2 regions of the Actinoplanes friuliensis DSM 7358 genome follow, and region 2 is predicted to be linked to the other one. Evidence: riboswitches for the same ligand, from Rfam matches in the RefSeq annotation. Region 2 holds a riboswitch; the other holds the start of a gene.
What was found. Region 2 has a riboswitch for cobalamin ahead of AFR_RS35855 (ribonucleoside-diphosphate reductase subunit alpha). Riboswitches for the same ligand answer to the same signal wherever they lie in the genome.

Region 1 (3,625 bases), 380 kb from region 2:
TCGGCGCGTTGCCGATCGCAACCACCGCGCCGGCGAGGCGGTCGCCCCACAGGTCGAGCGCTGCGGCGCTGCGGGTGTTGCCGAGCTGCGCCGCGAGGGCGGGCACCGTCGGGTCGCGCAGCGTACAGACGACCTCGTTGCCGGCCGGCAGTCGCTTGCGGGTGACCCCGGAGGCGACCATCTCGGCGTCGCAGAAGATCGGCGCGCCACCGAGCAGCGCCTTGCGTGCCGCGGTCACCACACCCGCGCTGTAGGCGATGTCGGGGACCAGGTCGACCATCCCGCACGCGTGGATCATCCGGACCGCGACCCTCGCCACGTCGGCCGGCAACCCCGACAGGTCGGCTTCCTCCCGGATCGTGGCGAACGACCGCCGGTAGATCTCCGCGCCGTCGTGCACGTACTCCATCTCAGCCCTTCCTCGCGGCGCCGACCAGCGCGCCCACTGCACCTGCCGGTGCGGAGCCGCTGAACTCCGGCGACCGCACCTCGTATCCCGTCCCGGTGGCCTCGACCCGCACGTGCGGCCCGGCCGGGCTCCCGCAACCGCGCTCACAACCGACCCAATGCACGGGCAGGCCCTCGCCCGCGGTGGTCGCGGCATCGGCGTCCGCGCGCACGTCGGCCAGCGATTTCGCGCAGCCCGGCCGCCCGGCGCAGGCGCTCACACCCACCCAGCGCGAGCCCGCCGACACCTCCAGCCCGGCGTCCCGCAGCGCTTCCACCCAGCCCTCGACCTCGGACGCGGGCAGATCGGGCACGACGATCCCGCGCCACGGCGTCACGACCAGGGCCGCGGCCCCCGACAAAACCTTCATCTGTACGGCGGTGAGGCGCCCCAGCGGCACCAGCGCACCGACGGCCCGGCGCCCGTCCGGCTGGGCGATGGCCCCGATCGGCTCGCGCACCGGCGGCCGAGTGAGGCGAACACGCTCACCCAGGCTCCGGCCCAGCGTGGCGGCAGTGCGTGCGGCGACCCGGGCCGGGCCGTCCGTCAGCTCCCGCACCCGCCAAGCCACACGATCCGCCCCTTGCTGCTGGGCGGTGCGCTCGTCCAGGAATGCGTGGGCGGCCGCCAGCAGCGCCGGGATCACCTCGCCGGTCGGCACCCGCAGGCCGGCGTCGGTGCCCGCGAAGAGGATCGCCACGTCGCCCTGATCGGGGAGCGGCAGCGCTGCCACGTCAGCCGGGAACGCCACGTCCCCCGCGCCGCTGTCGAGCGCAAAAAGGAACCTTCCGGGCAGCGACGCGAGCCGGGGATCCGCGCACAGCGCCTGGTCCAGTCCGGCCACGTCCGGGCCGCCGGCCAGTGGGGACGCGGCTATGTTGCGTACCAGCTCGTGGGTGTCGGAGGGCAGGAGGCCCGCCGAGCGCAGGCGGGCCGCGAGCTGGTCCACCGGAACGTCTTCGAGGGCTCTGAGCTGGAGATTGGCCCGGCTGGTCAGCTCGGCGTGGCCGTCACCCCACTGCTGGGCCAGGACCCGCAGCGCCGCCAGCTGCGCACCGGTCAGCCGCCCACCCGGCAGGCGGACGCGCGCCAGCGGCCCGTCGGCTGCGGCGTGCAACCGCAGGGCGCCCGGGCAGGCGTCCGCATCGGCACGTGGTGATGGCTGAGGCACGGCCCGGATACTACGGATCGGGCCCGACACTTTCCCGGCGACGGTCGGCATCGTCACACCGGCCACCCCGCCTTGACGTCACCCTCACCGGTCGCAAGAGTGGGAGTCCACGTGCGGCGACGCCGCGGAGGAAGCCGGTGCGAGTCCGGCGCGGTCCCGCCACTGTCACAGGGTCCTGATAGACCTTGCAGCCAGGAACTCCGGTCGCCGTGAATTCCTTCGACCCGGGGCGCGGACCCCGAGGGGAGAGCCGTGTTTCTGCTGCTGTCGACGTCCGACACCGACCTGCTGAGCGCCCGTGCCAGCGGCGCCGATTACCGCCTGGCCAATCCGGCCCGCACCGCGGTCGCCGACCTGCCCGCCCTGCTCGACGGGGCCGAGCTGGTCGTCGTCCGCATCCTCGGCGGGCGCCGGGCCTGGGAGGAGGGCCTCGACGCGCTGCTCGCCGGGCCTGTCCCGGTGGTGGTCCTCGGTGGCGAGCAGGCCCCCGACGCCGACCTGATGAAGCTGTCGACCGTGCCCGCGGGGGTGGCGGCCGAGGCGCACGGCTACCTGGCCTACGGCGGCGCGGACAATCTGGCGGCGCTGCACGACTTCCTCTCCGACACGATCCTCCTGACCGGTCACGGGTTCGCCGCGCCCGTGCCCGCGCCCGACTGGGGTCTGCTGCCGCGCGATGCCGCCGACACCACGGGCCCGACGGTCGCGGTGCTCTACTACCGCGCGCACCACATGGCCGGAAACACGAACTTTGTCGAGGCCCTCTGCCAGGCCCTCGAGGCCAAGGGCGCACGGCCACTGCCGATCTTCACGGCCTCCCTGCGTACGGCGTCACCCGAGCTGCTCGCCGAGCTGCGCAAGGCGGACGCCCTGGTCGTGACCGTGCTCGCCGCCGGTGGCACCAAGCCCGCGACCGTGTCCGCCGGTGGCGACGACGAGGCGTGGGACGTCGGCGTGCTCGCCGACCTCGACGTGCCGATCCTGCAGGGCCTGTGCCTGACCAGCAGCCGCGCCGCGTGGGAGGCCAGCGACGACGGTCTGTCCCCGCTGGACGCGGCGACGCAGGTGGCGATCCCCGAGTTCGACGGCCGGATCATCACCGTGCCGTTCTCGTTCAAGGAGATCGACCCCGACGGGCTCTCCGTCTACGTGCCGGATCCCGAGCGTGCCGCACGGGTCGCCGGCATCGCCGTCGCCCACGCCCGGCTGCGGCACATCCCGCCGGCCGAGCGGCGGATCGTGGTCATGCTCTCCGCGTACCCGACCAAGCATTCGAGGATCGGTAATGCCGTCGGGCTCGACACTCCGGTCTCGACGGTCCGCCTGCTCCAGGCCATGCAGGAGCGCGGTTACCAGGTCGGGGAGTTTCCGGGAGTGGCCGAGAGTGACGGCGACAAGCTCATCCACGCGCTGATCGCGGCCGGTGGTCAGGACCCGGACTGGCTGACCGAGGACCAGCTCGCCGGCAACCCGGTCCGCATCTCCGGCGACTCGTACCGTTCGTGGTTCGCGACGCTGCCGGCCGACCTGCGCGAGTCGATGGAGCAGCACTGGGGGCAGGCGCCCGGTGAGCTCTACGTCGACCAGGACGACATCGTGCTCGCCGCCCTGCGCGGTGAGAACGTCGTCGTGATGGTCCAGCCGCCGCGGGGTTTCGGTGCCAACCCGGTCGCGATCTACCACGACCCGGATCTGCCGCCGAGCCATCACTACCTCGCTGCGTACAGGTGGGTGGCCGAGGAGTTCGGCGCGCACGCGGTCGTGCACGTCGGTAAGCACGGCAACCTCGAATGGCTGCCCGGCAAGAACGTCGGCATGTCCGCCTCGGACGGCACCGACGCGGCCCTCGGTGACCTGCCGCTGATCTACCCGTTCCTGGTCAACGACCCGGGCGAGGGCACCCAGGCCAAGCGCCGCGCCCACGCCACCCTGGTCGACCACCTGATCCCGCCGATGGCCCGCGCCGAGTCGTACGGCGACGTCGCCCGGCTCGAGCAGTTGCTCGA
Region 2 (3,625 bases):
AAGGTGCCGGCAGCACTCGACTCCGAAGCCATTGTCCTGACGGTCGCCGACGTTCCGGACATGATCGATCTGGTGAGCCGGACCGAGCCGGGGCCGTTCCGCCCCCGCACCATCGAGCTGGGCACCTATCTGGGCATCCGGCAGCACGGACGGCTTGTCGCCATGGCGGGCGAACGACTGCATCCGCCCGGCTGGACGGAGATCAGCGCGGTGTGCACCGATCCCGCCCATCGCGGCCGGGGGTATGCCGCCCGCTTGGTCAGGGCCCTGGCGGCGGCGATCTACGACCGTGGCGAGCGGCCGTTCCTGCACACCATGGCCACCAACACACCGGCGAACAGGCTTTTCACCTCGCTCGGTTTTGTCCGGCGCAAGGAGAACACCACTGTGTCGTTGCGCGTACCGGTCAAGAAAGAGCGGCTGCCGCGATCTTGAGATCGTCGACCAGGCCCTGGTAGGCGGTGTCCCGGTCGTCGGCCCGCAGGACCGCCGATGGGTGGATCGTGGCCAGCGCCTTGGACTCGGCCACGGGGAAGTCCTGCGGTCGCTGCGCCGAGGCAGGCCAGGGCAGCAGCTCGCCTCGGGACTTCGTCACCCGGAACGACGGTCCGAAGAGGGCCTTCGCCGCCGTCGCGCCGAGCGCCACGACCAGATCCGGCTTGAGCAGGGAAAATTCGGCGACCAGCCAGGGCCGGCACGCGGTGATGTGCGCGGGACCGGGAGTCTGGTGGATGCGCCGCTTGCCGCGGAGCTCAAAACGGAAGTGCTTGACGGTGTTGGTCAGGTAGATCGTCGACGGGTCGATGCCGGCGTCGCCGACCGCGTCGCGCAGCAGCCGGCCGGCCGGTCCGACGAACGGCAGTCCCTGCTGATCCTCGATGTCGCCGGGCTGCTCGCCGACAAAAACGAGGCGGGCGTGGGCAGCACCGCGGCCGAAGACCACCTGGGTCGCGTCCTCGTAGAGCTCGCAGCCGCGGCATCCGGGCGCCGCGGATTTCAGCTCGTCGAGGGTGTGCGTATCGGCGGGGACGAACTCCTGAGCCCCCGGCGGGGCTTGTGTTGTTGCCATGGACACGTTTCTACCCCCATCCGCCCGGTCCACGCGTGAGTCCTCACCTGAACGAGCACGATTCGACACGCCGACACGACATGTGGGGTTGCGCGTTTCGAGTCGCACCTAGATATGGTGTTGCTGCAGCTGGTTCGGACGTCCCGACGGGACGTCCGAGGCAAGAGGGAACCCGGTGGAAAACCGGGACTGCCCCGCAGCGGTGAGTGGGAACGACCGCCGTCAACAGCACTGGGCCCCGGCCTGGGAAGCGACGGCCAGTAGGAGACCGGAGATCGGTCAGGCCCGCGAGTCCGAAGACCTGCCAGCGCACCGCACGCTTCCGCGTGCGGTGGTCCGAGGCCGCGTGGGACGGCCGACGCCACTGAGGTGTACGCGCTCGACATCGGCGTGTCCACCGGCGTCCTCCTGCGCGCCCGGAGACCACTTCGGAACGGGCTCGCGAGGAGAGAGTGTTCATGACGGTCACGCAGGAGAAGACTGCGTCCGAACCGGGCGTACCCGAGCAACGCAAACATGCGATGCAGGTTCGCAAGCGCAACGGCGACACCGAGTCGGTGGATGTCAACAAGATCGTCAAAGCGGTCGAGCGCTGGGTCGCCGACCTCGACGAGGTCGACCCGCTGCGGGTGGCGACCAAGACGATCAGCGGTCTCTACGACGGCGCAACCACGGCTGAGCTCGACAAACTGTCGATCCAGACGGCGGCGGAGCTGATCGGCGAGGAGCCGCAGTATTCGCGGCTGGCGGCGCGGCTGCTGGCGGCCTTCGTCGACAAGGAGGTCCGCGGTCAGGGCATCGCGAGCTTCAGCCAGTCCATCGCCCGCGGCCGTGCGGAAGGGCTTATCGGCGACGAGACCGCTGCTTTTGTCGCGAAGAACGCCCGCAAGCTCGACGACGCCGTCGACCTGACCGGTGACCTGCGGTTCGAGTATTTCGGCCTGCGGACCGTCGCCGACCGCTATCTGCTGCGGCACCCCGAGACGCGCCTGGTCGTGGAGACACCGCAGTACTGGCTGCTGCGGGTCGCCTGCGGCCTGTCCACGTCGGCGGGCGAGGCCATCGCGTTCTACCGGCTGATGTCGTCGCTGGCCTATCTGCCCAGCTCGCCGACGTTGTTCAACTCGGGCACGCGGCACACGCAGATGTCGTCGTGCTTCCTGGTGGACTCGCCGAAGGACGAGCTGGACTCGATCTACGAGCGGTACCAGCAGGTGGCGCGGCTGTCGAAATTTGCCGGCGGTATCGGCATCTCCTGGTCGCGGGTGCGCGGTCGCGGCGCCCTGATCCGCGGCACCAACGGCCAGTCCAACGGCATCGTGCCCTTCCTGCGGACGCTCGACTCCAGCGTCGCGGCGGTCAACCAGGGCGGACGTCGCAAGGGTGCGGCCTGCGTCTACCTCGAGCCGTGGCACCCCGACATCGAGGAATTCCTCGAACTGCGTGACAACACGGGAGAGGACGCCCGCCGCACCCACAACCTGAACCTGGCCAACTGGATCCCGGACGAGTTCATGCGCCGGGTCGAGGCCGACGAGATGTGGTCGCTGGTCGACCCGAGCGACGCCCCCGACCTGCCGGACCTTTACGGCGAGGAGTTCGAGCAGGCCTACCGGATCGCGGAGAAGAAGGCGGTCAAAACCGTCAAGGCCCGTGACCTGTACGGCCGGATGATGCGCACACTCGCGCAGACCGGCAACGGCTGGATGACCTTCAAAGACCCGTCGAACCGCCTCTCCAACCAGACCGGCCGCCCCGGCAACACCATCCACCTGTCGAACCTGTGCACCGAGATCCTCGAGGTCAGCTCCGACGACGAGACGGCGGTCTGCAACCTGGGCTCGATCAACCTCGGCGCACACCTGAGCGGCGGCGACGTGGACTGGGAGAAGCTGCGGGAGACGGTGCGGACCGCGGTTGTTTTCCTCGACCGGGTCATCGACATCAACTACTACCCGAGTGATCAGGCGGCGGCGAGCAACCCGCGCTGGCGTCCCATCGGGCTCGGGCTGATGGGTCTGCAGGACGCGTTCTTCTCGCTGCGGCTGCCTTTCGACTCCGCCGAGGCCAAGGAGCTCTCGACGCGCGTCTCGGAGGAGATCTATCTGACGGCGCTGGAGACCTCGGCCTCCCTGGCCGAACGCTTCGGCCCGCACCCCGCGTACGCGGAGACCAGGGCGGCCGGCGGTGACCTGCAACCGGATCTCTGGGGTGTGACCCCGACGCAGACTGCCCGGTGGTCCGCGGTGCGGGAGCGGATCGCCGGCACCGGGCTGCGCAACTCGCTGCTGATCGCGATCGCGCCGACGGCGACGATCGCCTCCATCGCCGGCTGTTACGAGTGCATCGAGCCGCAGGTCAGCAATCTTTTCAAGCGGGAGACCCTGTCGGGCGAGTTCCTCCAGATCAACACCTATCTGGTACGCGAGCTGAAGGCGCGCGGACTCTGGACGGCGGCGGTGCGCGAGCAGATCAAGCGCGCGGAGGGCTCGGTGCAGGGCATCGAGGCGTTGCCTGCCGACGTCCGGGAGCTCTTCCGGACGGCGTGGGAGCTGC

Region 1: it holds a riboswitch for cobalamin, as region 2 does, so the genes downstream of both, cobN (cobaltochelatase subunit CobN) here and AFR_RS35855 (ribonucleoside-diphosphate reductase subunit alpha) in region 2, are expected to answer to the same signal.

The regions. Positions count from the first base shown of each region.
Region 1 is NC_022657.1:7,410,444-7,414,068, reverse strand. It holds gene AFR_RS34135 (precorrin-8X methylmutase) at 1-409, opposite strand, end outside; gene AFR_RS34130 (ferredoxin-like domain-containing protein) at 411-1,619, opposite strand; cobalamin riboswitch at 1,691-1,838, shown strand; gene cobN (cobaltochelatase subunit CobN) at 1,872-3,625, shown strand, end outside.
Region 2 is NC_022657.1:7,785,655-7,789,279, forward strand. It holds gene AFR_RS35845 (GNAT family N-acetyltransferase) at 1-435, shown strand, start outside; gene AFR_RS35850 (UdgX family uracil-DNA binding protein) at 407-1,069, opposite strand; cobalamin riboswitch at 1,183-1,391, shown strand; gene AFR_RS35855 (ribonucleoside-diphosphate reductase subunit alpha) at 1,528-3,625, shown strand, end outside.